Regions from separate parts of the Bradyrhizobium sp. 195 genome, predicted to be linked through region 3. Evidence: predicted binding sites of a transcription regulator. Region 3 holds the regulator's gene; each other region holds the start of a gene.

The links. Region 3 encodes PhoB, which activates phosphate uptake and scavenging genes when phosphate is short. Its sites were predicted from a motif close to TGTCATNNANCTGTCAT; they were not measured.
Positions count from the first base shown of each region.
Region 1: a site for PhoB is predicted at 3,735-3,751, ahead of IVB26_RS02985 (toxic anion resistance protein). Genes of this name have one in related genera too.
Region 2: a site for PhoB is predicted at 4,563-4,579, ahead of IVB26_RS15120 (Orn/Lys/Arg family decarboxylase). Genes of this name have one in related genera too.

Region 1 is NZ_CP082161.1:645,347-653,084, forward strand. It holds gene IVB26_RS02970 (hypothetical protein) at 1-305, opposite strand, end outside; gene IVB26_RS02975 (5-bromo-4-chloroindolyl phosphate hydrolysis family protein) at 305-952, opposite strand; gene IVB26_RS02980 (vWA domain-containing protein) at 953-2,542, opposite strand; gene IVB26_RS02985 (toxic anion resistance protein) at 2,609-3,694, opposite strand; gene IVB26_RS02990 (tannase/feruloyl esterase family alpha/beta hydrolase) at 3,965-5,626, shown strand; gene IVB26_RS02995 (ATP-binding protein) at 5,658-6,923, opposite strand; gene IVB26_RS03000 (MarR family winged helix-turn-helix transcriptional regulator) at 7,147-7,596, shown strand; gene IVB26_RS03005 (enoyl-CoA hydratase) at 7,609-7,738, shown strand, end outside.
Region 2 is NZ_CP082161.1:3,283,087-3,290,824, reverse strand. It holds gene IVB26_RS15145 (AMP-binding protein) at 1-86, shown strand, start outside; gene IVB26_RS15140 (TetR/AcrR family transcriptional regulator) at 83-730, shown strand; gene IVB26_RS15135 (flavin-containing monooxygenase) at 727-2,637, shown strand; gene ald (alanine dehydrogenase) at 2,780-3,895, opposite strand; partial or broken gene IVB26_RS15125 (Lrp/AsnC family transcriptional regulator) at 4,041-4,518, shown strand; gene IVB26_RS15120 (Orn/Lys/Arg family decarboxylase) at 4,625-6,982, shown strand; gene IVB26_RS15115 (GNAT family N-acetyltransferase) at 6,989-7,567, shown strand; gene IVB26_RS15110 (hypothetical protein) at 7,571-7,738, opposite strand, start outside.
Region 3 is NZ_CP082161.1:494,467-502,204, reverse strand. It holds gene argF (ornithine carbamoyltransferase) at 1-912, opposite strand, end outside; gene IVB26_RS02235 (aspartate aminotransferase family protein) at 912-2,120, opposite strand; gene IVB26_RS02230 (GcrA family cell cycle regulator) at 2,578-3,090, shown strand; gene phoB (phosphate regulon transcriptional regulator PhoB) at 3,331-4,038, opposite strand; gene phoU (phosphate signaling complex protein PhoU) at 4,062-4,778, opposite strand; gene pstB (phosphate ABC transporter ATP-binding protein PstB) at 4,790-5,611, opposite strand; gene pstA (phosphate ABC transporter permease PstA) at 5,608-6,459, opposite strand; gene pstC (phosphate ABC transporter permease subunit PstC) at 6,464-7,453, opposite strand; gene pstS (phosphate ABC transporter substrate-binding protein PstS) at 7,592-7,738, opposite strand, start outside.

The sequences.
Region 1 (7,738 bases), 150 kb from region 3:
AGCACCGACGAGGACGGCCACAGGAATTGCGGCTTCTGGTCGAGCAGCGCGCGCTCGCGGACCATTTCGACCGACCCGGCGCGGCGTCCGTCGAGGATCAGCCCGAAGCGGCGTTCCAGCACGCTCTTGACGCGGGCATTGGCGAGAAAACCCTCTTTCTCGCCGCCCGCAAAGCCGGACAGCCGCTTCGCTTCGCCGAAGCGGCCGGCGATTTCGGGATGCTCGCGCAAATACACATAGCCGCCGGTCGCCGCCGCGCTTGCAGCGACGAGGCCGATGCCGAAGGCGCGGCGCGAGATAGCCATCAGGAGGTTCCTCTCTTGGTCTCGACGGGCGCTGCCGGGCCGATGTCCTCGTCGAGCGAGCTTTTCAACAGCTTCAGCTCGATGTCCAGCTTGTCGAGGTCGGCGTCCTGGAGATTGGCGGCATAGCGGGTGAAGGCGCCATCGAGCCGATCGATCATGGCACCTGTAGCGGCCAGTCGCGCCGTGTCGGGCACCGGGCTCTTCTCCAGCGCGCGATAGGCGTCGGCAATCTCGGCCGCGCGCGGCAAATAGTAGGTCAGGAATCGGCGCACCCGGTCGAGCCGCAGCGGATCGCGCTCGATGGCGGCGAAAATGTCACGGGCGATTTGTACCAGATGACGGATGCGATCGGCGACCGCGCGGCTTCGGATCGCCGACGCGGCATAGTCCATCTGTTCCGCAAGCGGCTCGGCCTCGGCCAGCAGCTCGTTCGCGAACTCGATCTTGCCGCGCGCGACGCCGCTGGCCTCCAGCGCGGCGAACCGGTTTCTTGGCGCAAGTGCCACGACAATGCCGCCACCGGCGACCGCGCTGATCGTAAGCGCGATCCAGAACGGCATGGCGAGCCCGATCGCGAGCGACGGCAGCAGCACTGCTGCTGCCACGCCACCCGCGATCCAGCCAAGCCCGGACGGCATCGCGGCCATTCAGTTGTATCCTCGTACAGCGCGAAACGCGTCGGTGAGACTCTTGCTGCCGTCGAACACGCGGCCTCCGGTCAGTTTCGCCAGATTGTCAAGCTGGGCACGATCGACCTCGGAGCCGAACGTCACGCCGAACACCGGCACACGGTGACCATCCGCGCGCCAGGCATTCTCGAATGTCGACATATATCCCTGGCTCTTGCCGTCCGTCATGATGACGATGGCCGGCAGATGCTGGCCGTCGTCGAGCTGCGTCTTCATCGCGGCGAGTGCCTGCGCCGCGCAGGTATAGAAATCGGTGCCACCGCCGGCGCGTAGTTCGAGCGCGCGCGCGAGCAGGCCGGTCTGCTCGCTCTCGTCGCCGCTGGCATGCGCCGTCCAGAGGATGTGATCGCTGAACGGCAGCACCAGGATTTCATCCGACTTGGTCCATTGCACCAGCACCTCGCGCGTGCGCGCGGGCGTGAGCAGGAAGCGCATGGCGTCGAGCAATTGCGCTTCGCCGGCGCCCTGCATGCTGCCGGAGACGTCGAGGCAGAGCGCCGTCAGGGAAGGTCGCCGCAGTGCCTCCTGATAGATCAGGAGCGCCTTCTGAATCACTGCAGGCTCCGGCGGACGGATCACGGTCACCGGCCGGGACGGATCCAGGTTCGTCTTCGGGTCAGCCGCCAGCGGCGTGGCACGGCCGAGCTCGACCCGCCGGCCGGTCCTGGCGATCTTGCCTTGCGCATCGCCGTTGAGCAGGAAGGCCTGAAGATCGGTGAAGAAGCCTTCGACCTCCTTGCCACGGCCGCGGTCGACGAAGCCCAGTGGCGAATCGGCAACCGCCACGCCGTCGGCGGGATAGATCGCGTAAAGCGGCTCATGGTTGTCGGCGGTCAGCTTGTCGTTGGTCTCCTTGATGACGGCCTCGTAATTCCAGATCGCCTGGTAATGCGCGCCGCTGCGCTCGCCGTCGCGGTAGAGGTCGGCGAGCCAGCCGCTCGAGCCCGCGCTGCGCTCGACGCCCTTCAGCAGCCCGCGCGCCGTCGCGAGCACCTCCGGCTTGTCGAGATCGCCGGCCTCGATCAGGTCGGGCTTGCCGATGCCGGCCGCCAGCATCGCGAGATAGGCGGCAGCTCCCGAATTCGACTGGGTCGCCGATGTCATCAGGAATTTCAGCTTGCCGCCTTGCACGGCGGCTAGGATGTCCTTGGCCGTCACCTTGGCACCGATCCAGCCCAGCGCCTCGGCCCTGGACCGGCGCACGCCGAGGATGACCGGCATCTGCACGATCGACTTGACCATCTTCACGCGCCGCGTGGTGTCGAACATGTCGATCCAGATCGAGGCGGCCGGCCAAACCGCGTCGGCGCCGGGATCGCCGGTCTTGAGGGCCAGGGCGATGTCGAGCGATCCCTGATAGCGCATGGTGCAGGTCGCGTTGCGGGACTTGCAGAACTCCTGCACCAGCGGTTCGAGGACGTCGTTTTCCGAGCCCGAGAGGATGGTGAATTGTGGCCCGGGCCCGCCGCAGCCCGACAGCATCGTGGCAATCAACGGCACTGCCGCGAGCAGCGCCAGCGATCGCCGCAGGAAGCGAAGAGTTCTCATGCGCGCGCCTTCATGCAGCAGCCCTTATGCAGAAGCTTCATGGGGAAACCGTTACATGGCACGCATCTAGGGAGCGGCCTTCGATATGGCGGTCTTCAACTCGTCCGTTAGCTCCGCCATGCGGCGCTCGATCCCGGCGCGCTTGGTGCGGCCCTGCTCCTGCACATCGAGCACGCCGGCGATGGTGTCGATCAGGTCGCGGTTGGTCTTCTCCAGGGTCTGGATATCGACGATACCGCGCTGCGACTGCTTCTCGATCTCGATTGCCTGGGTCTTCATCATCTCGGACGCCTGGCGCATCATCTCGTTGGTCGCGTCGGTGACGGTCTTCTGCAATTCAAGCGCGGACTTTTGCCGGTTTAGGCCGAGCAGCAGGATCATCTTCTGCTTCCACACGGGAATCGTCAGCTCGGTCGTCGCCTGAAGATTCTCGATCAGCGTCTCGTCGCCGGACTGGACGATGCGGATCTGCGGCAGCTGCTGGATGCCGATCTGGCGCGCCTGTTGCAGATAGAAGACGCGCTTCTCCAGCCGGTCGAGCGCCTGGAGCGCATCCTGATAGGTCTGTGCGGCGAGCATGGCGTCGCTGCCCGCGCCTTGCGCCTTCGCGCTCCGCTCCATCTCGACGAGTTTGCCGCCGCGGAATTCCTCGGTGAACGCCTTGCCTGCGGCGATGTGCATGTCGAGCTGGCCGAGCGCGCCGCGGGTCTGTTCGTAGAGATCGTCGAGCAGCGCGATGTCGCGGCGCAGGACCTCCTTGTTGCGATCGAGCTCAACGCAGACGCGGTCGATCTGCGAGGCGACGTCGTTGAACTGCTCGGTGAACCGGCGCAGCCGCGCCTCCGCCGACGAAAAAAGGCGGGTCAGAAAACCCTTGTCCTTGAGATCGGCTGGATCGAGCCCCCGCGCCTTGCCGAGGATGTCCGTCAACAGCTTGCCGGTGGCGCCGAGCTCGCGGTTCTGGGTCTGGGCGAGGATGCGGTCGGCGAACTCGACCACCGAACGCTGGGCGCGCTCGCCGAAGGTGACGAGACGTGAGCGATCCGAAATGTCGATCTCGGACTTGATGCGTGCGACCGCTGAGGCGTCCGTCGGTAACGCCGGGAGATTGATCGTTTCGCTCACCACTCGCTCCTTGTTCTCGGCGGCCATGATAGCATGCCGACCCCAGAGGCAGGTAACCCCAGGTCGTATGACAGATTGATGACGGCCTGTGGATCTGGTCGTCGGCGGTGCGGCCCGAGTTCGGGGGCGGGGCAGGATTTCGTACGGAATTCAAACCTCTGCGGGGTGGGGTGGAGCCGGTCTGGCGTCCCGGAGGTTTCCGTTGATGGCGGTCGCACCATCAGCCGGGGCGATTGACGGCTGGCACGTCATGCATTGAATTGTTCGCCCGAACGATAAGCAGCAGGGATGGAAACGATGGCGCGCAGGATTGCGAAGCTGAGTGTGTGGCTAGCCGGTGCCGTGGCCGCGATGGGAGCGAGCAGCGCGTTCGCCGCGACGCTGGCGGAGGATGCAGACAGCGTCTGCAAGGGCCTCGTCGGGGGCACTGAGGCCGTGAAGATCGATTCGGCGATGCTGCTGGCGCCCTCGCAGCTCGCCGTCGCCGAACGCGGGCCGACGCCGTCCGGACGCATCACGCCGGCCAATCCCGGCTTCTGCAAGGTGCTCGGCCATATCGACCCGGTCGACCCCAAGGCGCCGCCGATCAGATTTCAGGTCAACCTTCCCGTCGAATGGAACGGTCGCTCGCTGCAATATGGCGGCGGCGGTTTCAACGGCGTGCTGATCACGGGTCTTGCGCTGCCGCCGGCCTCTCCCTTCGACAAGCCGTCGCCGCTGGCTCGAGGCTTCGTCACCTACGGCACTGACTCGGGCCACGAGACCAAGCAAGGCGAGCCGCCGCAGGTCTTTGCGCTGAATGACGAAGCCTTCGAGAATTTCGCTCACCGCGCCTACAAGAAGGTGCGCGATGCGGCTGTTGGGCTGATGGACCGCGCCTACGGCAAGAAACCCCAGAAGATGTACTTCATGGGCTCGTCCGAGGGCGGCCGCGAAGGCCTGACCATGGCGCAGCGCTACCCGGATGATTTCGACGGCATCTTCGCCCGCGTCCCCGTCATCAACTGGGTCGGCCTGCAGCACGCCGGCACGCGGTCGGGTCTCGTCACCATGGGTGCGGGCTGGATCAATCCGGCGCAGGTGAAGCTCGTCGGTGAGGCCGTGCGGGCGGCATGCGACAAGGCCGACGGCTCCGACGATGAGCTGGTTCAGGACCCCGTCGGCTGCAAGGCCGCCTTCAAGGTCGAGACGCTGCGCTGCGCCTCTGGCCAGAGCGGCGATCAGTGTCTCACCGACGCGCAGATCAGGGCGATCGAGACCCTGCACGCGACCTACAAATTCCCGTTCGCGCTCGCCAACGGCCTCGACGATTATCCGGGCTGGGGCGTCTCGGGCGAGGATACGCCGGCGATCGGGCCGACCGGCGGCTGGACCGCGTGGTGGCTCGGCACTGCGCCGCCGGCGCAGCCGCCCGCGCCCAACAACGGCATCGCCTGGATCTACGGCGCCGGCGGCATTCAATATGTCTTTGCGCGCGATCCCAAGCTCGATGTCACCACCTACAAGGTGGAGGAGCACAAGGCGCGGCTGCTCGAGGTCTCGAAGCTGATGGATTCGACCGATCCCGATCTCAGTCGCTTCCGCGCCCGCGGCGGCCGGCTGATCATGCTCGAGCACATGGCGGACTACGCCCAGAACCCCTATGCCGGCATCCGCTATTTCGAGAGCGTCGAGCGCAAGCTCGGCAAGGCCGAGACCGCGGAGTTCGCGCGGCTCTACACCGCACCCGGCGTCGATCATGTCGGCTCCGGCGCGCCGGCCAATGTCGACATGCTGAGCGTTCTGGTCGACTGGGTCGAGAAGGGCAAGGCGCCTGGCGATCTCGAGGTTATCGAGCAGAAGGTCGAGCCGCCTTCATTCGCGACCCTGCGCGCGCTGCCGCTTTGCCGCTGGCCGGCCTGGCCGCATTACAAGGCGGGTGCGGTGACGGAGGCGGCGAGCTTCACCTGCGCTCCGTGAGGCTGACAGGCCGGATGGATGACAGCGAACATCACTCCGCTGCCATCGCCTGCGCCCCGCCGAGCAGGCGCGCATTGAGCCGGCCGCCCGAGAACAGCATGTCGTCGAGGGCTTCGTCGATATCGGCCGAAACGATCGAGTTGCCGCCGTCGCGCGCCAGGCTGGCTTGCGCCAGCCTCCGCATCAGTTCCTTGATGAAGGCGCAACTCGTCCCCTCGCTGCGGCGGGCAGCCTCGATGACGATCGCGTCGTCGAGCGGCAGTCCCTTGCCATAGAGGCGCACCAGCTTGCTCCGGCCATTCTCGTCCGGGAGCGGCACTTCGATGGCTTGGTCGATGCGGCCGGGGCGACCGGCCAGGGCGGCTTCCAGATCCTGCGGCCGATTGGTGGTGAGAACGAACAGGATGTCGGCATCCTGCTTCAGTCCGTCCATCTCGTTGAGCAGCCTGTTGAGCATGGATTCTTCGCACGGCCCCATGTTGCGGGGGTCGCGCGCGATCAGGTCGACGTCCTCGATCACCACCATCGAGGGCTGCAGCAGCCGTGCCAGGCTCATATAGGCGTTGAGAAGACCTATCTGCTCGGCGGTGATAATCAGGGTCGTGTGTCCAGGCAGATGCGTTGCGAGATAGCGGATCGTATGGGTCTTGCCTGTGCCGGGCGGTCCATAAAGCAGAATGCCCTTGCGCGTCGATTGCCCGAGCCGCCGCAACTGCTCGCGGGTGCCGACGAACGTCAGCGCGTTGCGATCGAGCAGCCGCAGAGTCCGCTCCGGCAGGATCACCCCGTCGCGTCCGACGGTCGGCAGCCGGTGTACATTGATGCCGCGGGATTGGCCGCGGTAGTCGGAAGACTCCTCGAGCGACAGGATCTTGCCGCGATAGGTGCGCGCGGCCTGCACGGCGTCTTCGAGCTCGCCGAAGCAACGCTGCACCACGGCCGCCCCCGCGCTTCCCGCGGACACCATGATTTCGATCCGGATGCCGGGCTCGCGACGGGATTCGCGGTTGGCGCAGAGCAGGACCGCATGGCGCAAGCCGTCCTGCTCGCAGAGCCACAAACCGTTGTCGAGGCACCGGGACGGACTGCTCTCGCCGACATCGACGTCGGAATATTGCAGCGGTGCGATCGCCACGGCGCTCCGATCGTCGCGGAGTAGGCGTGCAAACGACAGCGTGTCGTAGTGTTCCTCGGCAAGTCCGAACAAGTCGATGTGCGCTCCAAGGAGCCTGTCGAGCGCGGCCTGGACGTCCACCCGCATGTGGCCGGGAAACTGCCGGGTGGTGGTCACGAGCATGCTGAGCGGAACTCCTTCGAAGTACGCGTCCAGAACTTCGAATGCATAGGCGAGCTCGCCTTCGGGTGCGTGCTCTTGGTCTTGCTCTTCCGCTTGCTCCTGCCTCTGCGCCACGGCGTGCCTCTTTGTCTGCAACTGAAGCGAGTAGAACAAATATGGAACATGAGCGCGCGAGAACATCAAGCGCTTTGACAAGGAAATCGGCAGGCGCTATTTACTTCGCATGCGAAATAATACCGCCGACGCGCGGCATCACCGGTTGATCTACCTGCTGAGCGTCGCACAACGCCGGCTGCAGCGCTGGATGGCGGCGCGGCCCGAGAGCGAGGTGACGCCGGCGCAAGCCGGGCTGTTGTTCATCCTCGGTAAGCAGGACGGCGTCCTGATGGGCGAGGCGGGCGCGGCGCTCGATCTGGGACCGGCCGGCATTTCCGGCCTCGTCGACCGCACCGAGGCTGCGAAGCTGATCGAGCGGCGGCCCGACCGCGAGGACGGACGCGCCTGGCGGATCTGGCTGACGCCGAAGGGACGGAACGCGTTGGCGCAGGCGAAGGCGGGCGCTGCCGAGATCAACGCGGCGCTGACGGACGGATTTACAGCTGCGGAGATCGACATCGTCGCGCGCTGGCTGGCGAGCATTCAAGGCAAGTTTCCGAGAAGTTCAGACGACTAAAAGGAGAGACCGATGACCGAGCATGTCCGGATCGAGAACAACGGTGGAATTCTCACCCTCACACTGGCACGTCCCGACAAGAAGAACGCGCTGACCGATGCGATGTACGGCAAGCTCGCCGACGCAATCGAATCCGCCGAGT
Region 2 (7,738 bases), 2.8 Mb from region 3:
TGATCCTCCGCGACAGCCTCCCGCGTAACCCATCCGGAAAAATTCTCAAGCGCGTGCTGCGCGCTGAACTGGAGACCGTGGCATGAATCAAGGGCCAGCCACCGCGAAGGTCACAAAGCTCAACCGCGTCGAGCGCAACGCCTGGACCAAGCAGAAGATCTTCGAGGCCGCCACCAAGGTCGTCGGCAAGCATGGCTATGCCGAGGCCTCCGTCGCCCGCATCACGGAACAGGCCGGCGTGGCGCAAGGTACCTTCTACAATCATTTCGATAACCGCCAGGAACTGCTCGACCAGTTGCTGCCCAAGATCGGCCTCGACATGGTCGAGTTCATCCGCGCCCGCACCGGCACCGCGGATGCGGCGCGGCAGGAAATCGAGCGCTTTGCCGCCTTCTTCGACTTCATCCGCGAGGTGCCGGAATTTTTGCGCATCCTCAACGAAGCCGAGTTCTTCGCCCCAATCGGCTATCAGAAGCATCTCGACAACATCGCGACCGCTTATGTCCGCATCTTGCGCCGCGCGCGCCTTGCCGGCGCCATCGAGGACTTTAGCGACGAGGAGTTCGAGGCCATCGTCCACATTCTGATGGGCGCGCGCGGCTATCTCAGTCGCCGCTATTCTTATTCGGCAGGCGGCGTCACCGCCGTGCCCGACCACGTCATCTCCGCCTATCGCAAGCTGATGACGCGCGGCCTCTTCAATCCGTCCGGGGACCAGGACACGCCATGAACATCGAATCTCCGCACAAGCCGCTCGACCTTGCCTCGGCCATCGCAGAAGGCGACATCCGCTGTCTCCTGATGGTGCTGGTGCACATGACCGGCGACGCGAAATGGCTCGCGCCGCCATACTTGCCCAAGCGCGATATCCGCCTCATCCCCGATCCCGAGGCCGGCATGCCCCGGGACATCCAGGATGAGATCCGCGCCGCGGTGGTCAAGCTCTTCGCCAATGGTACGCCGAAGCCTGTCATTGCCGATCCCGGCGAAGAGCTGCTGCTGAAGATGATGCGCGCCTGCCTTGGCGAGAACGTCGCGCCGGAATATGCCCCGCTGATGCGCGAGGAGATGGGCTTTGTGGCGCGCCAGGCGCGCTGGACCAGGCGTCCTTCCGACGAAAAGCTCGCCGACCAGCATGTGCTGATCGTCGGCGCCGGCGTCTGCGCCATCGCGCTCGGCGTCGCGCTCGGCCAGCTCGGCATTCCCTACACCATCGTCGAGAAGAACGCCGAGCTTGGGGGCACCTGGTGGATCAACCGCTATCCCGGCTGCGGCGTCGACACGCCGAATCACTCCTATTCCTACTCGTTCGGCTCGGGCAATGCATGGACCCGTTATTTCTGCCAGCGCGAGGAGCTGCTCGGCTATCTCCAGAAGGTCGCCGAAGAATACGGCATTCGCGAGCATCTGCGCGTCAACACCGAGCTGACCTCGTCGCGCTGGGACGAAGGCACGCAGCGCTGGATATCCACGCTGAAAACGAAGGACGGCGAAGAGACGTTCGCATCCACCGCGCTGGTCTCGGCCATCGGCCAACTCAACGATCCCTCCCGCGCCCGTTTCAAGGGCGAGGAGGACTTCACGGGAACGATCCTGCATTCGGCGCTGTGGTCCGACGACATCAAGCTCGACGGCAAGCATGTCGCCGTGATCGGCACCGGCGCGACATCGATGCAGCTGGTGCCGTCGATCGCTGGACGTGTGGCCTCGGTCACGGTCTATCAGCGCAGCGCTCAATGGGCGCGGCCGGTGAAGGGCTATGCCGATCCGATCAGCGAGGGCGCGCGCTGGCTGCTGGCGCATCTGCCGTTCTATGTGCAGTGGTACCGCTTCAACATGTTCTGGCGCTATGGCGACGGCCTGCTGCCCTTCTTGCGCAAGGATCCGGCCTGGCCGCATCCGGAGCGCGCCGTCAACAAGGGCAATGACCGGCACCGCCAGGAACTGACCGACTTCATCCTGTCCGAGCTGCAAGACCGGCCCGACCTGATCGAGAAATGCGTGCCGACCTATCCGCCCTACGGCAAGCGCATCCTGCTCGACAACAATTGGTTCAAGACCTTGAGGCGGGACAATGTCGAACTCGTCACCGAGGCGATCGATCATTTCGATCAGGGTGGCGTCGTTACCGCCGACGGCAAGCACCGTCCCGCCGATATCATCGTGGTCGCGACCGGCTTCAAGGTGACGGAAATGGCGGCCCGCCTCAACATCAGCGGCCGCTACGGCCAGGATTTGCGCCAGGCCTGGAGCAACGACAACCCGACGGCGTTCCTCGGCCTCACCGTGCCTGGCTTCCCAAATTTCTTCTGCATGCTGGGCCCCAACTCCGGCCCCGCCCATGGCGGCAGTGTCATCTTCCAGTCGGAATGCCAGAGCCGCTACATCTCAGCCTGTCTCGCCGACATGATCGAGCAGGACGTCGCCGCCATCGACGTCCGCCAGGATGTGCTCGACGACTACGTCCGCAAGGTCGATGCCGAACACGAGGCGATGATTTGGACCCATCCCGGCATGAGCACCTATTATCGCAACTCAAGCGGCCGCGTGTTTTCGGCGATGCCCTGGCGGTTCGTCGACTACTGGCGCATGACACATGATCCGGATTTGGGGCAGTACAGGCTGACGAAGGCGTGAATTCTCAGCACTGACTCTGGCCGACGCATTAGTTACGCTGGTCCCACAGCGTCATTGCGAGCGTAGCGAAGCAATCCAGAGTCTTTCCGCGGAAAGATCCTGGATTGCTTCGCTGCGCTCGCAATGACGGAGGTTGCGGCCTCTACGCCGCCAACCCGCTTTCCACCGGCGCGAACTCCAGCCCCAGACTCTCCGCCACCGCCTTGTTGGTAATCCGCCCGCGGTGCACGTTGAGCCCGTTGCGCAGATGCGGGTTCTCCAGCACCGCGGCAAAGCCTTTGTTCGCCAGCATCAGGCCGAACGGCAGCGTCGCGTTGTTCAGCGCCTGGCTGGACGTCACCGGCACCGCGCCCGGCATATTGGCGACGCAGTAATGCACGACGCCATCCACCTCATAGGTTGGATCAGTGTGCGTGGTCGGATGCGAGGTCTCGAAGCAGCCGCCCTGGTCGATCGCGACGTCGACCAGCACGGCGCCGGGCCGCATCGATGTCAGCATCGCGCGCGTGACCAGCTTCGGTGCGCTTGCGCCCGGCACCAGCACCGCGCCGATCACGACGTCGGCGGCGAACACCTCCTCCTCGACCGCCTCGATCGTCGAAAAGCGGGTGCGCACGCGTCCGATAAAGAGATCGTCCAGCTGGCGTAGACGAGGAATCGAGCGGTCGATCACCGTCACTTCCGCACCGAGACCTGCGGCCATGCGTGCCGCCTGCGTCCCCACGACCCCGCCGCCGAGCACGACGACCCGCGCCGGCTGCACGCCCGGCACGCCGCCGAGCAGCAGCCCGCGGCCGCCGGCCGACCGCCTGAGCGCGGCGCCGGCAGCCTCGATGGCGAGGCGCCCAGCGACTTCGCTCATCGGCGCGAGCAGCGGCAGGTGACCGCTCGCGTCCGTGACGGTTTCATAGGCGATCGCGGTGCAGCCGGAGGCAACCAGGCCCTTCGCCTGCTCCGGATCCGGCGCAAGATGAAGATAGGTAAAAAGAATCTGGCTTTCTTGGAGCTTGGCCCATTCGCTCTTCTGCGGCTCCTTCACCTTCACAATCATGTCGGACTTGGCAAAGATGTCGCGGGCGCTCTCGGCAATGGTGGCCCCTGCCCGCCGATACACCTCATCGGACGCGCCGATGCCGCCGCCGGCGCCGGTCTCGACCATCACCTGGTGCCCGGCTGCAACATATTCACGGACGGCGCCCGGGGTGAGCCCGACGCGATATTCCTGCACCTTGATCTCCTTGGGCACACCGACGCGCATCTTCCGGGCTCCTTTGCCGACGCCTTGATTCTGTTCCTCATCGTAGCGACGGGGCCGGTTTGGTTTCGTGCAAATATCCGCTAGTTTCGGTCGGCCCGCGCCGGTTTCCGGCGCTGAAGCGCCCCTTCACGCTGGAAACGAAACATTGCCCCTCGACCGGAAAGACCTCGCGATCCTCGCGGAACTCACGACCAATGCGCGTGCCAGCCACACCGAGCTTGCCAACAAGGTCGGGCTATCAAGCACGGCGCTGGCACGGCGGCAGAAGGCGCTCGAGGACGAGGGCTACATCCAGGCCTACCGCGCCGCGCTCGACCTCGCCCAGTTCGGCCTCACCACAACCGTGCTGGTTCGCATCGCGCTGGAGAGCCAGAGCGACGAAGCGCTGAAGGCGTTCGAGGCGGAGGTCGTGAAATGCCCTTCCGTCGTGCGTTGCTTCCTGATGTCGGGAACCGACGACTACATCCTCATCGTGCTTGCCCGCGACATCCAGGACTTCGAGCGTATCCACCGCACCGAGCTGTCCCGACTGCCGCGCGTCGCGCGCGTGCAATCGAGTCGCGCTACGCGAAATCGTCAACCGCGCGGTGCCGACGGTGGTGTTCGGCGAGGCAAAGCGCTAGCAGCTCTCCCCTTCCGCAAACGCGACCGAGCCCATCCACGCCATTGTCATCGAATTGTCATCGAATGTGCCGAGAGCTGTGACTCTCCGCACATTCGGGACCCGACATGGACTATTTCAAGCGCTTCAACTTCCTGTTCGCCGCACCTGTGTTCGACGCCGACGACCTCGAGGGCGTCCGCTTCAACCAGATCATCGAGGAGATCCAGCGTTCCGGCTTCGAGGTGGTCCGGGCCCGCAAGCTCGAAGACGCCGAGATGGCGGTCCAGACCGATGCCGCGATCGGCTGCATGGTGGTGGACTGGGGCAAGAAGGGCCTGGAGGGCAAGACCTCGGCGCTGATCAACCTGATGCGGCGGCGCGGCCTCGACTTTCCGATCATCCTGCTGATCCGGCGCAAGCGCTTCGAGGACCTGCCGGTCGAGGTGCTCGACTTCATCGACGGCTATGTCTTCCTGTCCGAGGAGACGCCGACCTTCATCGCCAAGAACCTGATCAGTCGGCTCAAGCAATATGCCGAGACGCTCAAGACACCGTTCTTCGGCGCGCTGGTCGACTATGCCGAGGAAGGCAACCAGCTCTGGACCTGCCCCGGTCACAATGGCGGCGTGTTCTACAACCGCAGCCCGATCGGACGGGTGTTCGTCGAGCATCTCGGCGAATCCGTGTTCCGCGACGATCTCGACAATTCCGTGCTCGACCTCGGCGACCTCCTCACCCATGAAGGTCCCGCGCTGAAGGCGCAGAAGGAAGCAGCAGGGATCTTCGGGGCGGAAAAGACCTATTTCGTGCTCAACGGCACCTCGACCTCGAACAAGGTCGCGCTCGGCGCGCTCGTCACCGACGGTGATCTCGTGCTGTTCGACCGCAACAACCACAAGGCCGCCCATCACGGCGCGCTGATGATCAATGGCGGCGTCCCGGTCTACGTCCCGACCATCCGCAACGCCTGGGGCCTGATCGGCCCGATGCGCTGGGACATGCTCGACGAAAAGGCCTTGCGCGAGGCGATCCGTAACCATCCGCTGGTTGGGGATCGCGACGCCTGGCGCAAGGAGCGGCCGTTCCGCGTCGCCGTGGTCGAGCAGTGCACCTATGACGGCACCATCCACAGCGCCGAGATGATCCTGAAACGCATCGGCCATCTCTGCGAATACATCCTGTTCGACGAGGCCTGGGCCGGCTTCATGAAGTTCCACCCGCTCTATGCCGGCCGCTTTGCCATGGGCCTGTCCAATCTTCCCCCCGAGGCGCCCGGCATCATCGCGACGCAGTCGACCCACAAGCAGCTCGCCAGCTTCTCGCAGGCCTCGCAGATTCACATCAAGGACCGCCACATCCGCGGCCAGAAGCGGCGCGTCGAGCACCGCCGCTTCAACGAAAGTTTCATGCAGCACGCTTCCACGTCGCCGTTCTATCCCCTGTTCGCTTCCCTCGACGTCGGCGCGCAGATGATGAAGGGCCGCTCCGGCGAAGTGCTGTGGGACGACACGATCCGGCTCGGCATCGAGCTGCGCAAAAAGATCCGCGCAATGCGCCGGGAGTTCGAGGAGAAGGAGCAGAATCCGGATCGGCGCTGGTTCTTCGAACCCTTCGTCCCCGATCGCGTCGCCATACCCGACGTCAGCCGCCCGGGCGCTGCACACAATGTCGCCTGGGAAACGCTCTCCACCGACGAGCTCGCCACCAATCCCACGCTGTGGCAGCTCTCCCCGGACAGCAACTGGCATGGCTTCCCCGGCCTCACCGAGGGCTTTGCCATGACCGACCCGAACAAGCTGACGCTGCTGACCCCCGGCTTCGACCGCAGCACCGGGGCCTATGTCGAGCACGGCATCCCCGCGCCGGTCGTCGCGCAATATCTGCGTGAGAACCGCATCGTCCCCGAGAAGAACGACCTCAACTCCCTGCTCTTCCTGCTCACCCCCGGCGTCGAGGCGAGCAAGGCCGGAACGTTGATCTCCGGCCTCGTCGCATTCAAGCGCCTGCACGACGACAATGCGCTGCTGGCGGACGTCATCCCGGAGTTCTACCAGCGGCGGCAGGCGCGCTATGCCGGCGTGCGCCTGCGCGACCTCTGCGGCGACATGCACCGCTTCTTCCGGGCCGCCGAGGTCAGCGCGCTCCAGGCGCGGCAGTTCATGCCCGAGCACATGCCTGAGATCGCGATGTCGCCGCGCGATGCCGCGCGCTACCTGTTCAAGAACGACGTCGACTATCTGCCGATCGAGGCCATTGGGGGCCGCATCGCCACCACGCCCTTCGTGGTCTATCCGCCCGGCATCGCCACCATCGTTCCGGGCGAGCGGCTGAGCGAACGGGCCAAGCCCATGGTGGATTATCTCAAGATGTTCGAAACCTGCTTCAACACCTTTCCGGGCTTCGACGTCGAGATCCAGGGCGTCTACAAGGAGGTCGACGCGCAGGGGCGTATCGGGCTCTACACTTACGTCGTTGCCGAGTAGGTGCGAATGAACGAAACGGCAAATGCGCGTACAGACGACGAACAGGTTTTGGTCCGCACCTCACGTGAGAGCGACGTCGAGGCGATGCTGGCGATCTACCGCCATCACGTCCGCAATGGCGTGCCGCGCGACGTCGAGGGAACCGGAGCGCCTGAGCCGGACGATCTGCGCGACCGGCGCAAGAACCTGAAGCAGACCCGCCTGCCGCATCTGGTCGCGACCTTTCGCGGCGAGGTCGTCGGCTATGCCTACGCCGTGCAGTTCCGCAAGCGGCCGGCCTATCGCTACACCGCCAAGCATTCGATCTACGTTCACCACGAGCAACTCGGCCGCGGGGTCGGACGGCTGCTGCTCCGGGAATTGATCGATGCCTGTGCAGCGGCCGGCTTCCGCCAGATGATCGGCTATATCGACGCCGACAACGCGCCCTCGCTGGCGCTGCACGAAAAGTTCGGCTTCGCGCGCGCCGGCCTGCTCTGCGGCGTCGCCTATCGCCACGGCCGCTGGTCCGACACCGTCATGGTGCAGCGATCGCTCGGCGCCGGGACGACGGCGCCCCCGCCCGTCGCGGCACCCGGCCGCTAGAACTCAGGACGGAAAGTCAGCCGGTCTGACCTGGATACGGTCGGCATGCAGCGACCAATGATGCAAGGCTTGATCCTTGCAAAACTTCGCCTTGGCCCGCTCTCGCGCTTCGTCCTCATCGCAGGCGTCGATCTCGAGCGTGCCCTGACACACTTCGATCTGCCGGCCGTA
Region 3 (7,738 bases):
GTCAAAGCACCAGGCCAGAATGCCCTTCTGCGCGTGCAGGCGATTTTCGGCCTCGTCGAACACGACCGATTGCGGGCCGTCGATCACTTCATCAGTGACCTCCTCGCCGCGATGGGCGGGCAGGCAGTGCATGAACAGCGCGTCGGGCTTGGCCAGCGACATCAGCTTGCCGTTGACCTGGTAGGGCTTGAGCACGTTGTGGCGATGCTCGCCTTCCTTGTCGCCCATCGACACCCAGGTGTCGGTGACGACGCAATCGGCGCCGCGCACGGCGGCTTCCGGATCGGTGCCGAGCACGATCGATGCGCCGGTCGTCTTGATGAAGTCGCGCATCGCCTTTTTCGGCGCGAGCTCGGGCGGCGTTGCGACATTGAGCTGGAACTTGAAGCGCTCGGCGGCGTGCGCCCAGGACGCCAGCACGTTGTTGTCGTCGCCGGTCCAGGCCACCGTCTTGCCCTCGATCGGGCCGCGATGCTCCTCATAGGTCATGAGGTCGGCCATCACCTGGCAGGGATGCGAACGCCGCGTCAGGCCGTTGATGACCGGCACGGTGGCGTTGGCCGCAAGCTCCAGCAGCGCCTCGTGATTGAGGATGCGGATCATGATGGCGTCGACATAGCGCGACAGCACGCGCGCGGTGTCGGCGATGGTCTCGCCGCGACCGAGCTGCATCTCGGCGCCGGTGAGCATGATGGGCTCGCCGCCGAGCTGGCGCATGGCGACGTCGAACGACACCCGCGTCCGCGTCGAGGGACGCTCGAAGATCATCGCCAGCGTCTTGCCTTCGAGCGGCCTGACCGGCTGCTGCGCCTTCTGCTTCGCCTTCATGGCGGAGGATGCGGCGAGCATGCGCTTGAGCTCCGACAGCGGGAGTTCGTTGATGTCGAGGAAGTGTTTCGGCGACTTGCTCATCAGCTTGCCACCCGCTTGGTCAAACTGGACGAGATCGCAGCGCAGGCGCGCTCGAGCCTGATGACGCTGTCCTCGATCTCGGCCTCGGTGACGATCAGAGGCGGCAGGAAGCGCACGACATTGTCGCCCGCGCCGACGGTGAGCAGTTTCTCGCCGCGCAAGGCGGCCACGAGATCGCCCGACGGCACAACGGCCTTGATGCCGATCAGCAGGCCCTCGCCGCGGACTTCGCTGACGACATCGGGATGGCGGTCGATCACGGAGGCGAGCTTCTGCTTGAGCAGCAACGACATCTTCTGCACGTGGTCGAAGAAGCCGGGCTCGAGCATGACGTCGAGCACCGCATTGGCCGCCGAGATCGCCAGCGGATTGCCGCCGAAGGTCGAGCCGTGCGAACCGGGCCCCATGCCGGAAGCCGCATCCGCGGTCGCCAGCACCGCGCCGATCGGGAAGCCGCCGCCGAGCGCCTTCGCCAGCGACATCACGTCAGGTGTGACGCCGGTGCGCCTGTAAGCGAAGAGATCGCCGCTGCGGCCCATGCCGGTCTGCACCTCGTCGAATGCGAGCAGCAGGCCCTTCTCGTCGCAAAGCTGGCGCAGCGCCTTGAGGAAAGAAGGCGTCGCCGAGCGCACGCCGCCCTCGCCCTGGATCGGCTCGATCAGGATGCCGGCAGTGTCGGGGCCGATCGCTTTCTTCACGGCTTCGAGGTCACCATGCGGGACCTGGTCGAAACCGTCCATCGGCGGGCCAAAACCTTCGAGATATTTTGCAGAGCCGGTCGCCGCGAGCGTTGCCAGCGTACGGCCATGGAACGCGCCTTCGAAGGTGATGATGCGGTAGCGCTCGGGATGGCCCTTGGAGAAGTGATGATGGCGGACCAGCTTGATCACACCCTCCAGCGCTTCGGCGCCGGAATTGCAGAAGAACACGAAGTCCGCGAAGCTTTCATTGCACAGGCGCACGGCGAGCTTCTCGCCGTCCGGGCTCTGAAACAGGTTCGACATGTGCCAGAGCCTGGTCGCCTGCTCCTGCAGCGCCTTGATCAGATGCGGGTGGCAATGGCCGAGCGCATTCACAGCGACTCCCGAGGTGAAATCGAGATAGCGATCGCCATTGGTCGCGATCAGCCAGCAGCCTTCGCCGCGTTCGAAACCGAGGTCGGCCCTGGCGAAAACGGGGAGCAAATGCGGCGCTGCGCTGTTAGTCATGACGATCACTTGAATGTTGCGGACGGTGTGACGCGTGCATTGCGCAACGCACCATTGACCGGCCCGGAAAACGAAACGTGCCGCCTTTTAAGGGCGGCACGCAGGACTATCTTATGCTTGGCAAGACGGGTGTCAATGCCGCCCGGAAAGCCTCAGGAAACGCTGAATCCGTAGTCTTGCGGTGCCGATTTTGCGGGTTTTCACCACGGAACATGTGGAAGCGAGTCGGCGGACTCTTGCGCGGGAGTCACGCCATATTGTAGCGTTTGGATTGTCAGATACGACATCTCGTGCAGCGGTTCTGATCCCAAGAGTCCTCTTGTACCGGCGTAAACGTTCGGGCGTCAGTCACGCGCCCGGCGAGCCTTAAGGGATTCTGACGGCACGGGTTTTTGAAGGCTTAGGCATTCGCTGCAAGGCCCCAGGATGGCTGGCCGGCAGCGAGGGAAAGGGTGCAATGACGGTTTTGACCTGGTCCGATGATCGCGTCGAGCAGCTGAAAAAGCTCTGGGAGGCCGGACTTTCGGCCAGCCAGATCGCAGCAGAGCTCGGCAATGTGACCCGCAATGCCGTGATCGGCAAAGTGCACAGGCTCGGTCTGTCCGGCCGCGCCAAGAGCCCTTCGTCGGCAGCGCCCCGCCCGCGCAAGGCGCGTCCCGCGCAGCACATGATGCGCGTGACCCGCCCCATTGCGCGCGGCAACACCGCGCTGGCGCAGGCCTTCGAGGTCGAGGTGGAGGCAGAGCCTGTCACCTACGACAACGTGGTGCCGATGAGCCAGAGGTTGTCGCTGCTCGAGCTGAACGAGGCGACCTGCCACTGGCCGGTCGGCGATCCCTCGAGCCCGGATTTCTTCTTCTGCGGCGGCAAGGCGCTCTCCGGCCTGCCCTATTGCGCCCAGCACTCGCGCGTGGCGTATCAGCCCGCGGCGGACCGTCGTCGTGCACCGGCCAAGCCGGGCCCGCGGTAAGCTTGTTCTGAGATCAAGAGAGAGCCGTCATCTGATGATGGCTCAACAAACTCGATGTCGTCCCGGACAAGCGCGCCACAAGCGCGCGCAGATCCGGGACCCATAGCCACCGCAAGATGTGGTTACGGGGACTCGGAGTTACCTTTTCGCAAAAACAACCGCTGCCTGTGGTTATGGGTCCCGGATCGGCGCTTCGCTTGTCCGGGACGACACCGACGTTGTGGCAACAGCCCGCAAACCTTACGTCTGCTCAGCCTTCGCGAAGCGATCATCCAGCGCGTAGCCGGCGCCGCGGACGGTGCGGATCGGGTCCTGCTCGCGGCCGAGATTGAGCAGCTTGCGCAGGCGGCCGATATGGACGTCGACGGTGCGCTCGTCGATGTAGATGTCGCGGCCCCAGACGCTGTCGAGCAGCTGCTCGCGCGAGAACACGCGGCCGGGATGCTCCAGGAAGAACTCCAGCAGCCGATATTCGGTCGGGCCGAGATCAATCGGCCGGCCCGAGCGCGCGACGCGACGCTTGTCGCGATCGAGCTCGATATCGCCATAGGCGAGCACGGTGGCGAGCCGCTCGGGGCTGGCGCGCCTGAGCAGACCCTTCACGCGCGCCAAAAGCTCCGGCACCGAGAACGGCTTGACGATGTAGTCGTCGGCGCCGGTCGCAAGACCGCGTACGCGCTCGCTCTCCTCGCCGCGCGCGGTGAGCATGATGATCGGCAGCTGCTTGGTCTCGGGGCGGGTGCGCAGGCGGCGGCACAGCTCGATGCCTGACAGGCCCGGCAGCATCCAGTCGAGCACGATCAGGTCGGGAATGTGCTCCTTGAGGCGGGTGTCGGCGTCGTCGCCGCGCATGACCGTCTCGACGTCATAGCCGTCGCCCTCGAGGTTGTAGCGAAGAAGCTCGGTGAGAGCTTCCTCGTCCTCAACCACCATAATGCGTGCGCCCATGGTGTCGTCGCTCCTTGAGGTCTTCAGCTATTCGGGATCGTCGTGGCGAAGGTGGTCATGTCGCCCTTCGGCCGCTTGTCGGTGATCGCCTGGCCCTCGATCATGTAGAACACGGTCTCGGCGATGTTGGTGGCGTGGTCGCCGATCCGCTCGATGTTCTTGGCGCAGAACATCAGATGGATGCAGAACGAGATGTTGCGCGGATCCTCCATCATGTAGGTGAGGAGCTCGCGGAACAGCGAGGTGCAGATCGCGTCGACTTCCTCGTCGCCCTTCCACACCGCCATCGCCGCCGGCAGATCGTGCGCGGCATAGGCGTCCAGCACCGACTTGACCTGCTGCTGCACGAGGTCGGTCATGTGCTCCAGGCCGCGGAACAGCTTCAGCGGATGGAAGTCGGTCTCCAGCGCGGCGACGCGCTTGCCCATGTTCTTGGCGAGGTCGCCGATCCGCTCAAGGTCGGTCGCAACGCGCATGGCGCCGACGATCTCGCGCAGATCGACCGCCATCGGCTGGCGGCGGGCGATGGTGAGCACGGCGCGTTCCTCGATGCGCTTCTGCAGCGCGTCGAGCTCGGCGTCGATGGTGACGACGCGCTGGCCGAGCGCGACGTCGCGGCGGATCAGCGCGTCGACGGATTCGACGATCATGCGCTCGGCGATCCCGCCCATCTCGGCGACCAGGCGGGTGAGCTCCTGGAGGTCGGTGTCGAAAGCCTTGGCGGTATGTTCAGTACCCATGTTCCGTCTCCTCAGCCGAACCGGCCGGTGATGTAATCCTGCGTGCGCCGGTCGGTCGGCGACGTGAAGATCTTGCTGGTGTCGTCGAACTCGATCAGCTCGCCGAGATACATGAAGGCGGTCTTGTCGGAGACGCGCGCCGCCTGCTGCATGTTGTGGGTGACGATCGCGATCGTGTAGTTGTCGGACAGTTCCTGGATCAGCTCCTCGACCTTGGCGGTCGAGATCGGATCCAGTGCCGAGCAGGGCTCGTCGAACAGGATCACCTCGGGCCGCACCGCGACGGTGCGCGCGATGCAGAGGCGCTGCTGCTGACCGCCGGAGAGCGACAGGCCGGAGGCGTTGAGCTTGTCCTTGACCTCGTTCCACAGCGCGCCGCCACGCAGCGCCTTCTCGACGCGGTCGTCCATCTCGGACTTCGAGATCTTCTCGTAGAGGCGGATGCCGAAGGCGATGTTCTCGTAGATCGTCATCGGGAACGGCGTCGGCTTCTGGAACACCATGCCGACTCGGGCGCGCAGCAAATTGAGGTCCAGCCTGGCGTCGAGGATGTTGGTCTGGTCGAGCATCAGCTGGCCGGTGGCGCGCTGGCCCGGATAAAGATCATACATCCGGTTGAAGATGCGCAGCAGGGTCGACTTGCCGCAACCGGACGGGCCGATGAAGGCCGTGACACGGTGGGTGCCGAGCGCCAGATTGATGTTCTTCAGCGCATGGTGCTCACCGTAGTAGAAGTTGAGGTTGCGCGCGGTGACCTTGGCCGGTGCCTCGGGCAGCGGTTGCGAGCCGGGATGAACGGTCGGCGCGCTCACGGAAACAGACATTTCACTCATTTTGCAGTCCTCTCGGCGCCGATGATGCGCGCGCCAATGTTCAGGGCAAGCACGGTCAGGGTGATCAGCAGCGCACCGCTCCAGGCGAGCTGCTTCCAATAGGCGTAAGGGCTCTGGACGAAATTGTTGATCGTGACCGGCAGGTTGGCCATCGTCTTGTCCAGGCCGAGGCTGAAGAACTGGTTCGACAGCGCTGTGAACAGCAGCGGCGCGGTCTCGCCGGCGACGCGGGCGGTGGCGAGCAGCACGCCGGTGATGAGGCCCGAGCGTGCCGCGCGATAGGCGATGCGCTTGATGACCAGCGAACGCGGAAGGCCCAATGCGCTGGCGGCTTCCCGCAGCGGATTCGGCACCAGCAGCAGCATGTCCTCCGTGGTGCGTACCACCACCGGGATGACGATGACCGCGAGTGCCAGCGCGCCGGCGATCGCCGAGAAGCCGCGCATCGGCACCACCACCGCGCCGTAGATGAACAGGCCGATGATGATCGAGGGCGCCGACAAGAGGATGTCGTTGATGAAACGGATCACCGAGGTCAGCTTGTCGTTGCGGCCGTACTCGGCGAGATAGGTGCCGGCGAACAGGCCGAGCGGTGCGCCGATGCCGACGCCGAGCACGGTCATGATGATCGAGCCGACGATGGCGTTGCGCAGGCCGCCCTCGGTCGAGCCGGGCGGCGGCGTGTCGGCGGTGAAGACCTGAAGGTTCAGGCCAGCGAGGCCGTTGTAGAGCAGCGTGATCAGGATCAGCGCGAGCCAGGTGACGCCGAAGGCGGCCGCGGCGAAGCAGAGCCCGCGGATGACGATGTCCTTGCGGCGGCGGCGCGAATAGATCGGATTGAGGGCCATGACGTTAGTTCCCCGCTTTCTTGTCCAGCCGCATCAGCATCAGCCGCGCGGCGGCCAGCACGAAGAACGTCAGCACGAACAGCAACAGGCCGAGCAGGATCAGGCCGGACTGGTGCAGGCCATCGCTCTCGGCGAACTCGGAGGCGATCGCCGCCGAGATCGTGGTGCCCGGTGCGAAGATCGACGAGGAGATGCGGAACGAGTTGCCGATGATGAAGGTCACCGCCATGGTCTCGCCGAGCGCGCGGCCCAGCGCCAGCATGACGCCGCCGATGATGCCGACGCGGGTGTAGGGGATCACCACGCTGCGCACGACTTCCCAGGTGGTGCAGCCGACGCCGTAGGCGGCCTCCTTCAGCACCGGCGGCACCGTCTTGAACACGTCGACCGAGATCGAGGTGATGAAGGGCAGCACCATGATGGCGAGGATCAGCGCGGCATTGAACGTGCTGAGATAGGACGGGGGACCTGCGAAGATCGCGCCCAGCACGGGGACGCCGTCGAAGATCTTGATCATGAAGGGCTGGAAGGTGTTGGCCAGGAACGGGCCCAGCACGAAGAAGCCCCACATGCCGTAGATGATCGAGGGAATGCCGGCGAGCAGCTCGATCGCCATGCCGATCGGGCGGCGCAGCCATTGCGGGCAGAGCTCGGTGAGGAAGATCGCAATGCCGAGACCGACCGGAATGGCGATCAGCATCGCGATGAAGGAGGTGACCAGCGTGCCGTACATCGGCCCGAGCGCGCCGAGCACGGGCGGATCGGCCGACGGCGCCCAGCGCTGCGTCCACAGGAAGGAAAGGCCGTATTCCCTGATCGCCGGGAACGCACCGACGATCAGCGAGAGGATGATCCCGCCGAGGATCAACAGCACCGAGATCGCGGACAGCCGCGTGATCCAGTAGAAGGTGACGTCGCCGAGCTTGAACGCGCTCAAGGCCTTGGCGCGGTCATACGGTCCGGCGTCGTCGATGATATCGCTCTGAACGGCCATTTCTGCCACGCCGATCCCCTGTGCCCGTTATATACGCTTGTTGCCGGTTCTTTTGGTCTTGCGCTCCGGACACGGCGTAAGGCCGATCCGGAGCGGAGGTTTTTCGAGCTCCCGGAGTGATGTCCGGGCAAGGAGCGGTTAGCTCTTGATCTCGGCAGCCCAGGTCTTCTCGATCAGCTGGACGACGCTGTCCGGCATCGGGATGTAGTCGAGCTCCTCGGCCGCCTTGCCGCCGCTCTTGAAGGCCCAGCGGAAGAACTTGATGGCTTCCTGCGAGGCCGCCTT